Paracoccus pantotrophus: one gene and its partner. The protein of the gene in region 1 interacts with the protein of each later gene in a pairwise test. Links are inferred from orthologs where the notes say so. Each region holds a gene or a part of one and is shown in the gene's direction. Other genes may lie near its edges.

Region 1 (7,796 bases):
CCCCGGCCCGCGCATGCGCACCGCCGCCCCCGCGCCCAGGAAGGGCTGGTGCGCGCGCCAGTAGCTGATCGGCTCGCCCTCGTAGCTGCCCATGACCAGACCCTGCGGGTAGCTGATGGCAAAGGCCGGCAGGTCGGCGAAGCGCCGGGCATGGCGGCGGATGCGGGCGACGTGATGGCGGCTGAAGGCGTCGTCGTCATCGACCCGGAACTGGATCACCGGCCGGCCCGCCGCCTCGGCCGCCTCGCGCAGGGGCTCGCGCAACGCGTTCACCGTCTCGCGCCTGTCCGAGACGATCAGCCGGATCTGCGGCACGCCGGCGCACAGATCGCGCAGCCGGTCCAGCCAGGGACGCGGCATATCGGGCGAGGTCAGCAGCCAGAAGCGGAAATCCGCGTCGGTCTGGGCCTTGATCGAGGGCAGGCACAGCGCCTGGAAGGCGGCAAAGCGGCGCTCCAGCCGCTCGGGCGCGTAAAGCATGGCGCCGCGCTGCGCCAGACGCTCGGGCGCACCGGCCCCCTGCCCCGCGGTCCCGGCCCAGTCGCAGCGGCCCAGGAAGGAAAAACGGCAGATCCCCACGATAACGTCCTGCAAACCCTGCCCTTTCCTCGTCACCAAAACCGGCGGCAGCCTAGCAGCCCGTGCCGGCCGGTCAAGCGCGCGCGCCGCGCCTTGCGCGAAACAGGGGCGCGGCCCGGCGGGGCATCATTTTCCGGTTTCCCCGCGCCAAGGCTCGGCCTATATGTCCAGCACCTTCGACGGGGCGACTCGTCGGGGCAATCGGGCAATGGCCGCGCGCAAAAAGGGCGGCAGGAATGCCGTCTTGGCAGGGACGGCGGAAGGGGTAGTTCACATGGCCTTTGGCGGGTTGTTTTCCACCGATATCGCGATCGACCTGGGGACCGCGAACACGCTGATCTACGTCAAGGGCAAGGGCGTCATCCTGAACGAGCCCTCGGTCGTCGCCTATCACGTCAAGGACGGCAAGAAACAGGTGCTGGCGGTGGGCGAGGACGCCAAGCTGATGCTGGGCCGCACGCCGGGCAGCATCGAGGCGATCCGGCCGATGCGCGAGGGGGTCATCGCCGATTTCGACAGCGCCGAGGAAATGATCAAGCATTTCATCAAGAAGGTGTTCAAGCGCACCACCTTCTCGAAGCCCAAGGTCATCATCTGCGTGCCGCATGGCGCCACCCCGGTCGAGAAGCGCGCCATCCGCCAGTCGGTGCTTTCGGCCGGCGCGCGCCGCGCCGGGCTGATCGCCGAGCCGATCGCGGCCGCCATCGGCGCCGGCATGCCGATCACCGAGCCGACCGGCAGCATGGTCGTCGACATCGGCGGCGGCACCACCGAGGTTGCGGTGCTGTCGCTGGGCGACGTGGTCTATGCCCGCTCGGTCCGCATCGGCGGCGACCGGATGGATGACGCGCTGATCAACTACCTGCGCCGCAGCCACAACCTGCTGATCGGCGAATCGACGGCCGAGCGCATCAAGACCCAGATCGGCACCGCCCGCATGCCCGACGACGGGCGCGGCGCCGCGATCATGGTGCGCGGCCGCGACCTCTTGAACGGCATCCCGAAAGAGATGGAGATCACCCAGGCCATGGTCGCCGAGGCCCTGGCCGAGCCGGTGCAGCAGATCTGCGAATCGGTGATGGTGGCGCTGGAGGCGACGCCGCCCGACCTCGCCGCCGACATCGTGGACCGCGGCGTCATGCTGACCGGCGGCGGCGCCATGCTGGGCGAGCTGGACCTGGCGCTGCGCGAGCAGACCGGGCTGATGATCAGCCTGGCCGACCAGCCGATGAGCTGCGTGGCCCTGGGCACCGGCAAGGCCCTTGAATTCGAAAAGCAACTGCGCCACGTGATCGATTACGACAGCTGAGCGGGTTTGGCCCATGGCGCGCAAGGGCCCTGATTACGCGGCTCCGGTCCGCCGCATCCTGGTTTCGCTGCTGGTGCTGGTGCTGCTGGCGGTGTTCCTGTTCTGGCAGATCGACAGCCCGCGCGCCGAGCGCATGCGCGCCGCCTTCATCGACCGTTTCGTGCCCAGTTTCGACTGGGTGATGGCGCCGGTGACGAAGCTGTCGCGCATGGTCTCGGGTTTCCAGTCCTATGCCCGGCTCTACGAGCAGAACCAGGAATTGCGGCGCGAGCTGCAGAAGATGGCGGCCTGGAAAGAGGCGGCCGTGCAGCTGGAACAGGAAAACGCCAAGCTTCTGGCGCAGAACAATGTCAGGATCGACCCCGCGCTGACCTCGGTCTCGGGCGTGGTGCTGACCGACAGCGGCACGGCCTTTCGCCAGTCGGTGCTGCTGAACGTCGGCGCGCGCGACGGCATCCTGGACGGCTGGGCGACGATGGACGGGCTGGGGCTCGTGGGGCGCATCTCGGGCGTGGGGCAGACCACCAGCCGGGTCATGCTGCTGACCGATCCCTCCAGCCGCATCCCGGTGACGATCCTGCCCTCGGGCCAGCATGCGCTGCTGACCGGGGACAACACCGCCCTGCCGGCGCTGGACTTCATCGAAAGCCCGGAAAACCTGCGCCCCGGCGACCGGGTGATCAGCTCGGGCGACGGGGGGGTGTTCCCGCCGGGCCTGCCGGTCGGCCAGGTGGCGTTGGCCAGCGACGGCCGGCTGCGGGTGCGGTTGGCCGCCGATTATGGCCGGCTGGAATTCCTGCGCGTGCTGCGCAGCCACCCGGCCGAGCAGCTTTCCGATACCGGGCTGCTGATCCCACCGCCGCCGGCGGATTTCATCGGCCCGCCCCTGCCGCCCTTGGCCGACATGCAGGCGGCCGGCGAGAATTCCGAGGCCGCAGCCGGGGCCGGGGATGATTGATCCCGCCCGCCGCCGCCGGTTCCTGGGGCAGGCGCTGTTCGTGGCGCTGTTCCTGGCGATCCTGTTCTGGCGGCTTCTGCCGCTGGCGCCGGGCCGCATCGGTTGGCCGGGGCCGGACCTGGCGCTGTGCCTGGTGCTGGTCTGGGTGCTGCGCCGTCCCGAACAGGTGCCGGTCGCGACCATCGCCGCGCTGTTCCTGATCGAGGACATCCTGCTGATGCGCCCCATCGGCCTGGGCGCCGCCCTGGCCGTCATCGTCACCGAGGCCGCAAGAAAGCGCGAGCCGCATTGGCGCGAACTGCCTTTCATGGTTGAATGGCTGCGGGTGGCGACGCTCCTGGCGCTGATGATGGTGGCAAACCGCGTATTGCTGGCGGTATTTTTCCTGCCCCTTCCCCCGTTCGGGCAGGTGATCTTGCAATTCATCGCCACGATCGCCGCCTATCCGCTGGTCGCGGGCCTTGCCGGCTGGGCGCTTGGCCTGCCGCGCGGCCGCGCCGAACGAGACACGAGGCATCGCTGAGCCATGCGCAAATCGGAACGCGAAATCGCCGAAAGCAGCCGGCTCATCACCCGCCGGGTGCTGATGCTGGGGACGATCCAGGCGGCGGTGGTGTCGGTCCTGGGGCTGAAGCTGCGCTCGATGCAGGTGGAACATGCCGACGAATACCGGATGCTGTCGGACGGCAACTCGATCAAGATCCGGCTGCTGCCGCCGGCGCGCGGGCTGATCCTGGACCGCAACGGCACCATCATCGCCGGCAACGAACAGAACTATCGCGTCACCCTGACCCGCGAGGAGGCGGGCGATGTCTCGGCCGTGATCGCCCGGCTGCGCCACATTATCCCGATGAGCGACCGCCAGGCCGCCGAGATCCTGGCCGAGATCCACAGGCGCAGCGCCGTGACCCCGGTGCTGGTGGCCGACCGCCTGACCTGGGACGAGTTTTCCTCGATCGCGCTCAATGCCCCGGCCCTGCCCGGCGTGACGCCCGAGGCGGGGCTGTCGCGCAGCTATCCGCGCGCCGGCGATTTCGCGCATGTGCTGGGCTATGTCGGCCCGGTCTCGGATTACGACCTCTCGAAGATCGAGGATCCCGACCCGGTGCTGCGCCTGCCCGAGTTCCAGCTGGGCAAGGTCGGCATGGAGGCCAAGCTGGAAGAGGCGCTACGCGGCAAGGCCGGCTCGCGCCGGGTCGAGGTGAACAGCGCCGGGCGCGAGATGCGCGAGCTGTCGCGGCAAGAGGGGCAGCAGGGCGCCACGGTGCAGACCACGCTGGACGCGGGGTTGCAGAATTTCGCCACCCAGCGGCTGGGCAGCGAAAGCGCCGCGGCGGTGGTGATCGACGTGACCAACGGCGACATCCTGGCGATTTCCTCCTCGCCGGTCTTCGATCCGAACAAGTTCGTGCGCGGCATCTCGGGCCCGGACTATCGCGCGCTGATGGAACATGACCACCGCCCGCTGGCCGACAAGACGGTGCAGGGTGTCTATCCGCCCGGCTCGACCTTCAAGATGGTGACGCTGCTCGCAGGGCTCGAGGCCGGGGTCATCAACGCCGGTTCGCGCTTCTATTGCCCCGGCTATACCCAGGTCGCCGGGCGGCGCTTCCACTGCTGGAGCCGGGGCGGGCACGGCATGGTCGATGCGCTGCGCAGCCTCGAACATTCCTGCGACGTCTATTACTACGAACTGGCGCAGCGCGTCGGCATCGACCGCATCGCCGCCATGGCGCGCAAGCTGGGGATCGGCGTGCGCCACGACCTGCCCATGTCCGCCATTGCCGAGGGCATCGCGCCCGACCGGGCCTGGAAGAAGGCGCGCTACGACCAGGAATGGCAGGTGGGCGATTCGCTCAACGCCTCGATCGGCCAGGGCTATGTCCTGGCCTCGCCGTTGCAGCTGGCGGTGATGACGGCGCGGGTGGCGACGGGGCGCGCGGTGGCGCCGCGGCTGGTGCGCGCCATCGACGGCGTGGCCGAGCCGGTGCCGGAATGGCCGGAACTGGACATCAACCCGCTGAACCTGCGCACGGCGCGGGCGGGCATGGACGCGGTGATGAACGCGCCCCGCGGCACCGCCCGCCGCTCGCGCATCCTGGCGCCGGAATGGCAGATGGCCGGCAAGACCGGCACCAGCCAGGTGCGCAACATCACCGCCGCCGAACGCGCCCGCGGCGTGATCTCGAACGACCAGCTGCCCTGGAACCGGCGCGACCATGCGCTGTTCGTCTGCTTCGCGCCCTACGAGATGCCCCGCTATGCGGTCTCGGTCGTGGTCGAGCATGGCGGCGGCGGCGGTGCGGTGGCGGCCCCCATCGCCCGCGACATCCTGCTTTATGCGCTGGCGGACGGCCTGCCGCCGCTGACCGCTTATCCCGAATCCGAGCGCGCCAAGGTGCAGGAAATGTGGTCGCGCCTGAACCTGACCCCCTCGGCCCGCAAGGGCGAGGGACGCGCAAGGGCCTGAGCCATGAGCTATCTGGACTATCACGTCGCGCAGGTGCCGACCGGCTGGCGCAAGATCCTGTATCTGAACTGGCCCCTGGTCTTCCTGGTCACCGCGGTCAGCTGCATCGGCTTCCTGATGCTCTATTCCGTCTCGGGCGGCGACATCGACCGATGGGCCGGCCCGCAGATGGAACGCTTCGCCGTCGGCATGGTGCTGATGTTCGCGCTGGCCTTCGTGCCGATCTGGTTCTGGCGCTCGATCTCGGTGGCCTCCTACGTGATCTGCGTCGGCCTGCTGGTGCTGGTCGAGGTGATGGGCCATGTCGGCATGGGCGCGCAGCGCTGGCTGGTGCTGGGGCCGATCCGCATCCAGCCCTCGGAGCTGACCAAGGTCGCCTTCGTGCTGACGCTGGCGGCCTATTACGACTGGCTGCCGGTGGAAAAGGTCTCGCGCCCGTTCTGGGTGCTGGTGCCGGTGGTGCTGATCCTGCTGCCGACGGGGCTGGTGCTGATGCAGCCCGACCTGGGCACCTCGATCATGCTGATCGCAGGCGGCGGCATCGTCATGTTCGCAGCCGGCGTCAGCCTGTGGTATTTCGCCGGCGTCATCGCCATCGTCGTGGCCGGTATCACCGCGGTGATGGAAAGCCGCGGCACCGACTGGCAATTGCTGCACGACTACCAGTTCCGTCGCATCGACACCTTCCTCGACCCCGGATCGGACCCCTTGGGCGCGGGCTATAACATCGCCCAGGCGCAGATCGCGCTGGGATCTGGCGGCTGGTCGGGGCGCGGCTTCATGCAGGGCACGCAGTCGCGGCTGAACTTCCTGCCCGAGAAGCACACCGATTTCATCTTCACCTCGCTGGCCGAGGAATTCGGCTTTGTCGGCGCGGGATCGCTGCTGATGCTTTACGTGCTGATCCTGGGCTTCTGCCTGTATTCGGCGCTGACCAACCGCGACCGCTTCGCCAGCCTCATGACCATCGGCATCGCCGGGACGTTCTTCCTTTACTTTTCCATCAACATGGCGACGGTGATGGGCATGTTGCCGGCCAAGGGCTCGCCCCTGCCGCTGGTCAGTTACGGAGGAACCTCGCTGATGATCCTGCTGATGGCTTTCGGCATCGTGCAATCGGCCCATGTCCACCGGCCGCGGGGCTGAGGGGATGCGGGTGCTGTTCGCCGCCCCCGCACATCTGTGGGATGCCTGGTCCCCCGCCCTGCGCGCGGCCTGCCCCGAGATGGAGCTGTGCCGCGACGGCGATCCGGCGGGCTTCGACGCGCTGATCTATGCGCCCGGCTATCCCGAGAACGGGCAGGCGCTGGACTTCACCCCCTTCACCCGCGCCCGCGTGATCCAAAGCCTCTGGGCCGGGGTCGAGCGCATCGTGACCAATCCCACGCTGACCCAGCCGCTCTGCCGCATGGTCGATCCGGGGCTGGCGCAGGGCATGGTGGAATATTGCACCGGCTGGGCGCTGCGGACGCATCTGGGCATGGACCGCTTTGCCCAGGACGGCGCCTGGCGCAACCGGCTGACCCCGCCCCTGGCGCAGGGGCGCGGCGTGACGGTGCTGGGCATGGGCGAGCTGGGCCGGGCGGTGGCCTTGGCGCTGGCGGGGCTGGGCTTCCGCGTCGCCGGCTGGTCGCAATCGGGCCGCCCGGTGCCGGGGATCGAGGTGCTGGCGGGCGACGCCCTGCCCCAGGCCCTGGGCAGGGCCGAGATCCTGATCTGCCTGCTGCCCGACACGGCCGGGACGCGCAACCTGCTGGATGCCGAGCGGCTGGCCCTGCTGCCGCCGGGCGCGACGGTCATCAATGCCGGGCGCGGCACGCTAATCGACGAGGCGGCCCTGCTGGCGGCACTGGACCGCGGCCGGCCGGGCCATGCGGTTCTGGACGTATTCCGGCAGGAGCCGCTGCCGCCCGACCATCCGTTCTGGCGCCATCCCGGCGTCACCGTCACCCCCCATGTCGCGGCTGAGACACGGCCCGCCAGCGCCGCCCCGGTGGTGGCCGAGAACCTGCGCCGTGCCATGCAGGGCGCGCCGCTTCTGCACCTGGTGGACCGGGTGCGCGGCTATTGAGCGGCTGTTTCGGGCAGCAGGCCGGCAATCCTGCCGTTTTGCGCAACTTGCACGCGAAAGGAACCCGGCGGATAAGGGGGCCGAAGGTAACGGCCCAAGGCCGATGGAGCGATTTCGATGACGATCACCCCCGTTCTGCTGGCCGGCGGCTCCGGCACCCGGCTCTGGCCCGTCTCGCGCAAGAGCTTTCCCAAGCAATTCGCCCCGCTGGTCGGCGAGGAAAGCCTGTTCCAGGCCTCGGCCCGCCGCCTGTCGGGACCGCGCTACGGCGCGCCGCTGGTGATGACCAATGCGGATTTCCGCTTTATCGTCGCCGAACAGCTGGACCAGATCGGCATCGTGCCCTCGGCCATCCTGATCGAGCCCGCCGGCCGCAACACCGCCCCGGCGATCCTGGCCGCCGCGCTGG
Region 2 (5,538 bases), 130 kb from region 1 along the record:
GACCGAGACGCATCCGCGCTCGGAAGCCTTTGCCAAATTCGCAGTCTCCGAACTGAACCGGGCGGGCATCGCCATGCATCGCCGGCCGGTGCGCGGCGCGGCATTTTCGGTGCTGAAATCGCCCGACATCCCCTCGGTGCTGGTCGAGCTGGGCTTCCTGACCGATCCGGGCGACCGCGCCAACCTGTTCGACCCCGAATGGCGCGCGCAGACCGCCCAGGCGCTGGCGCAGGCCATCGGGCTTTGGGCGCAGGACGATGCCGCCCGCGCCGCCCTGCTGCGCAAGTAGCGCAAGGTTGCTTTGACGGGCGCGGCCTCGCTGTCTATAGAGGCGCAGGTTATCCCCAGAGGCTTGCCCATTGCTGCGCTTCCTGCTGTCTTTCATCGGTGCGATCTTTTCCTGGCTCGTGACCGCGGTCTTCTTCATCGCCCTGACGGTCGGGGCGGTGTTCTGGATGTATTCGCGCGACCTGCCCAGCCATGAACAATTGGCGCAATACGCGCCCAAGACCATCAGCCGGATCTATTCCGCCGAAGGGCGGCTGATCGACGAGTTCGCCGAGGAACGCCGCATCTTCGTGCCCATCGACGAGATCCCGCCGCTGGTGAAGCAGGCCTTCATCAGCGCCGAGGACAAGCATTTCTACAGCCATCACGGCTTCGACCCGATGGGCATGGGCAAGGCGGCGCTGGATGCGATCAGTTCGGGCGGGCGCAACCTGCGCGGCGCCTCGACCATCACCCAGCAGGTGATGAAGAACTTCCTGCTGTCCAGCGACCGCAGCATCGAGCGCAAGATCAAGGAGCTGATCCTGGCCACCCGGCTGGAATCGACGCTGAGCAAGGACCAGATCCTTGAGCTTTACCTCAACGAGATCTTCCTGGGCCAGAACAGCTTCGGCGTGGCCGCGGCGGCGCAAAGCTATTTCAACAAGCCGCTGACCGAACTCGCGCCGCATGAGGCGGCGACGCTGGCCGCCATGCCCAAGGCGCCGGGCCGCTATCACCCGGTCCGCGCCAGAGAGGCGCTGACCGAGCGGCGCGACTATGTGCTGCGCGAGATGTGGCAGAACGGCTATATCGACCAGGCCACCTACGAGGCCGAGGCCAGGCAGTCGCTGCGTTCGGTGCAGAACGGCGATTTCCCCGCCTTCCAGCAGCAATTGCCGCCGCGCGACTATTTCACCGACGAGATCCGCCGCCAGCTTTCGGCGCAATTCGGCGCCGAGGAGTTCTTCGGCGGCGGGCTGGCGATCCGGGCGACGGTCGATCCCAAGCTGCAACAGGTCGCCGCGCATGCGCTGCAGCAGGCGCTGGAGAAATACGACCGCGGTCGCGGCGTCTGGCGCGGCACCCGGCTTACGATCCCGGCCGAGCAGCTGGGCGACGAGCAGGCATGGCGCGCCGCGCTCTCCGATGCCGCCGTGCCGCGCGACATCGAGGGCTGGTTCCCGGCCGTGGTGCTGGCGCTGGGAGAGAGCGACGCCACCATCGGCATCGAGGACCAGGAAGGTACGGCGACAATCCCGGCCAAGGACGTGCAATGGGCCAGGAAGCGGCGCGCCGACGGCACGCTGGCGCCCAAGGCCCAGGTGGCCTCGGACCTGCTGGATGTGGGCGACGTGGTGCTGGTGCGTCGCATGACCAGCGACAGCGACGGCAGCTTCATCCGCTGGACCCTGCGCCAGGTGCCCGAGGTGCAGGGCGGCTTCATGGCCATGGACGTGAACACCGGCCGGGTCATCGCCATGCAGGGCGGCTTTTCCTATCAAAGCTCGGTCTTCAACCGCGCCACCCAGGCGCAGCGCCAGCCGGGCTCCAGCTTCAAGCCCTTCGTCTATGCGGCGGCACTGGATTCGGGCTTCAACCCGGCGACCATCGTGGTTGACGAGCCGATCACCGTGAACACGCCGCAGGGGCTGTGGACGCCCAAGAACGCCAGCGGCAAGTTCTACGGCCCGACACCGATGCGCACCGGGATCGAGCAGTCCCGCAACCTGATGACCATCCGCATCGCCCAGGGCATCGGCATGGATACGGTGGCGAAATATGCCGAGAAATTCGGCGTCTACGACCATCTCGGCCATTTCCTGGCGAACAGCCTCGGCGCACAGGAAACGACGCTGTTCAAGATGGTCGCCGCCTATGCCATGTTCGCCAATGGCGGCGAGCGGGTGGAACCCACGCTGGTCGACCGCGTGCAGGACCGCCGCGGCCGCACCATCTATCGCCACGACCGCCGCGACTGCGTGACCTGCGGCCAGCCGACCCTGCCCGCCGGCGCCGCGCCCGAGATCCGTTCGAACCGCGAGCGGGTGATGGACGCGATCACCGCCTATCAGCTGACCTCGATGCTTGAGGGCGTGGTGAAACGCGGCTCGGGGCGCGGGGTGAACCTGCCGGTGCCGGTCGCCGGCAAGACCGGCACAACCAACGATGCCAAGGACGTGTGGTTCATCGGCTTTACCTCGAACATCGTTGCCGGCTGCTACCTGGGCTATGACCAGCCGCGCACGCTGGGCGCCAACGCCTATGGCGGAACGCTTTGCGTGCCGGTCTTCAACGAGTTCATGCAGGAGGCGGTCAAGGAATTCGGCGGCACCGCCTTCAAGGTTCCGCCGGGCGGGCATTTCGTCAATATCGACCGCTTCAGCGGCGCGATCCTGGGCCCGGATGCCAAGGGCGACAACGTCATCGCCGAATATTTCCGCGACGGCCAGGATCTGACCGGGCTGGTGCTGGTCGACGGTGGCTTCGGCCGCGCCGATCCGGGCACCTTGCCGCTGTTCACCCAGGGCCGCGACGGCGGCCAGGCGGTGACGACCTCGACCGGCAAGAAGAAGGTGATCCCGAAAAAGGCCGATTTCGGCACCCTGTCCTCGGGCGGGCTGTATTGAAGGCGCTTTGCCGGGCGGGTGCTTGCCGCCGCCCGCCGCCCGCGCTATTTGTCCTGCCCTGACCGAAATCCGAACCCAGAGAGTGCCCATGCGCGCCGAAACCCAAGCCACCATCGAGGCGATCCGCAAATCGCTGAAACTGCTCGGCCAGCGCATGGACTGGGAAACCGCGCCGCACCGGCTGGAAGAGCTGAACGCCATGATCGAGGCGGGCGACATCTGGTCCGACCCGGCCCGCGCCCAGAAATTGATGCGCGACCGGCAGATGCTGTCCGACGCGGTCGAGACCTATCGCCGCATCGACACCGAGCTCAAGGACAATGCCGAGCTGATCGAACTGGGCGAGGCCGAGGGCGATGCCGAGATCGTCGCCGATGCCGAGGGCGCGCTGAAGTCGCTGGCCGAACTCGCGGCGCAGAAGGAACTGGAGGCGCTGCTGAACGGCGAAGCCGACGGCAACGACACCTTCCTGGAGATCAATGCCGGCGCCGGCGGCACGGAAAGCGCCGACTGGGCCAGCATGCTCGCGCGCATGTATGTCCGCTGGGCCGAGAAGAAGGGCTATAATGTCGAGCTTCTGTCCGAGACGCCGGGCGAGGAGGCGGGCATCCGTTCCGCCGCCTACAAGATCTCGGGGCCGAACGCCTATGGCTGGCTGAAGTCGGAATCGGGCGTGCATCGGCTGGTGCGCATCTCGCCCTATGATTCGGCGGCGCGGCGGCATACCTCGTTTTCCTCGGTCTGGGTCTATCCGGTGGTGGATGACAATATCGAGATCACCATCCCCGACAATGAGATCAGGATCGACACCTATCGGTCGTCCGGCGCGGGGGGGCAGCACGTCAACACCACCGATTCGGCGGTGCGCATCACCCACTTGCCGACCGGCATCGTCGTGACCAGCTCGGAAAAATCGCAGCACCAGAACCGCGCCAACGCCATGGCGGCGCTGAAGGCGCGGCTGTATCAGCTGGAACTGGACAAGCGCAATGCCGCGATCAACGCCCAGCACGAGGCCAAGGGCGATGCCGGCTGGGGCAACCAGATCCGCTCATACGTGCTGCATCCCTATCAGATGGTGAAGGATCTGCGCACCGGGCACGAGACCTCGGACACGCAGGGCGTGCTGGACGGCGACCTGGATGCCTTCATGGCCGCGACGCTGGCGCTGGACGTGGCGGGCAAGAGCCGGGCCGAGGCGCAGGCCGAGGACTGATCCGCCGCGCCCGTTGCGCGGCCGCATGAGTATTGGGGAAACGGTGAAACAGGCGCCGCGCGGGTGCGGGGCGCTGTACGAGCGTCTTCTCTGTTCCTCAAATACCCATGCACGGGCGACGCTGACACGGCCGCATGGGTATTTGGGGAACGAAGAAATGCGCAGAGGCCGGGCGCGGGGTGCGGGGTTTTGTGTCGCGTGGCGCCGGGTTAGCCTGCGGGCGGTCTGGATCGACAGGGGCGCGGCATGGACGTGAAGCGGATCAATCTGGCGCTGCAGGGCGGCGGTGCGCATGGCGCATTCGCCTGGGGCGTGCTGGACCGGTTGCTGGACGAGCCGGACATCGAGATCCGCGGCATCAGCGGCACCTCGGCCGGGGCGCTGAACGGGGCGGCCCTGGCGGCGGGCCTGTCCTGCGGGCCGGGCCGGCGCGGGCGCGAGGCGGCGCGGCAGAACCTGGCCCATATCTGGTCGCAGGTGGGGCAGGTCAGCGACAATTCGGTGGTGCGCTGGCTGCATTCCATGTTCCCGGTGCCGCGCGCCTGGCAGCGGCTGACCGAGCTTTTCTCGCCCGTGGCATGGATGGAATCGCTGACGCGAGTGTTCAGCCCCTATGATTCGGGGCCGTTCTATACCAACCCGCTGGCCGCCATCCTGCGCGAGATGCCGCATCCCCGGTTGGGGCGCGAGGAGGGGCCGGCGCTTTTCGTTACTGCGACCAATGTGCGCACCGGGCTGGTGCGGGTCTTTGGCGGGGCCGAGGTGACGGTCGAGACGGTGCTGGCCTCGGCCTGCCTGCCCGAGCTGTTCCGCGCCGTCGAGATCGACGATCCGCTGACCGGAAGGCGCGAGGCCTATTGGGACGGCGGCTATTCCGGCAACCCGGCGCTGTTCCCGCTGTATCGCGGCGACCTGCCGCGCGACATCGTCATCGTCAACATCAACCCGATGCTGCGCGAGGCGATCCCCAAGACCCCGGCCGCGATCCAGGACCGGGTGAATGAGATCAGCTTCAACGCGGCGCTTCTGGCCGAGCTGCGGGCGATCAATTTCGTCAAGCGGCTGCATGCCGAGGAGCGGCTGACCGGGCGGCCGATGAAGAACGTGCTGCTGCATGCGATCATGGACGAGGATCTGATGAACTCGCTGAGCGCCCGGACCAAGCTGCTGCCGAATCCCGGCCTGTTGCAGCGCATGCATGATGCCGGGGTCGAGGCCGCCGAGCGATTCCTGGACAAGGATGCGGCCAATATCGGCGCACGTGATTCCTATGACCTGGCGCAGCTTTTCGGCCGCCGATAGCCCGGCATCGGTGCCGGTCGACCGCGGATATGCGGGCACGATCCTTGCCATCGTCGGGAAATCTGGGTGAGAGGCTGGACAGCGACCCAAGCGGGACTCGTTACGGCTGCTTCCTTCCGGACC

What was found.
Region 2: the proteins of mrdA (region 1) and ESD82_RS05355 interact in binary tests that used the Escherichia coli proteins (3 or more experiments, as listed by UniProt). The link is inferred for Paracoccus pantotrophus from one-to-one orthologs.

Annotation. Positions count from the first base shown.
Region 1 is NZ_CP044423.1:975,604-983,399, forward strand. The notes cover bases 2,869-5,844. They hold mrdA (penicillin-binding protein 2), read left to right. Parts: upstream 2,869-3,372; coding sequence 3,373-5,316; downstream 5,317-5,844. Other genes in these bases: ESD82_RS04705 (rod shape-determining protein MreD), read left to right, coding at 2,869-3,369; rodA (rod shape-determining protein RodA), read left to right, coding at 5,320-5,844. Outside these bases: ESD82_RS04690 (putative rhamnosyl transferase), read right to left, coding at 1-579; ESD82_RS04695 (rod shape-determining protein), read left to right, coding at 854-1,888; rod shape-determining protein MreC, read left to right, coding at 1,902-2,846; more of ESD82_RS04705, read left to right, coding at 2,839-2,868; more of rodA, read left to right, coding at 5,845-6,462; ESD82_RS04720 (2-hydroxyacid dehydrogenase), read left to right, coding at 6,440-7,387; ESD82_RS04725 (mannose-1-phosphate guanylyltransferase/mannose-6-phosphate isomerase), read left to right, coding at 7,505-7,796. UniProt on the Escherichia coli protein: Catalyzes cross-linking of the peptidoglycan cell wall. Responsible for the determination of the rod shape of the cell. Is probably required for lateral peptidoglycan synthesis and maintenance of the correct diameter during lateral and centripetal growth.
Region 2 is NZ_CP044423.1:1,105,956-1,111,493, reverse strand. The notes cover bases 1-3,128. They hold ESD82_RS05355 (penicillin-binding protein 1A), read left to right. Parts: upstream 1-359; coding sequence 360-2,897; downstream 2,898-3,128. Other genes in these bases: prfB (peptide chain release factor 2), read left to right, coding at 2,986-3,128; ESD82_RS05360 (N-acetylmuramoyl-L-alanine amidase), read left to right, coding at 1-289. In the rest of the region: more of prfB, read left to right, coding at 3,129-4,113; ESD82_RS05345 (patatin-like phospholipase family protein), read left to right, coding at 4,360-5,415. UniProt on the Escherichia coli protein: Cell wall formation. Synthesis of cross-linked peptidoglycan from the lipid intermediates.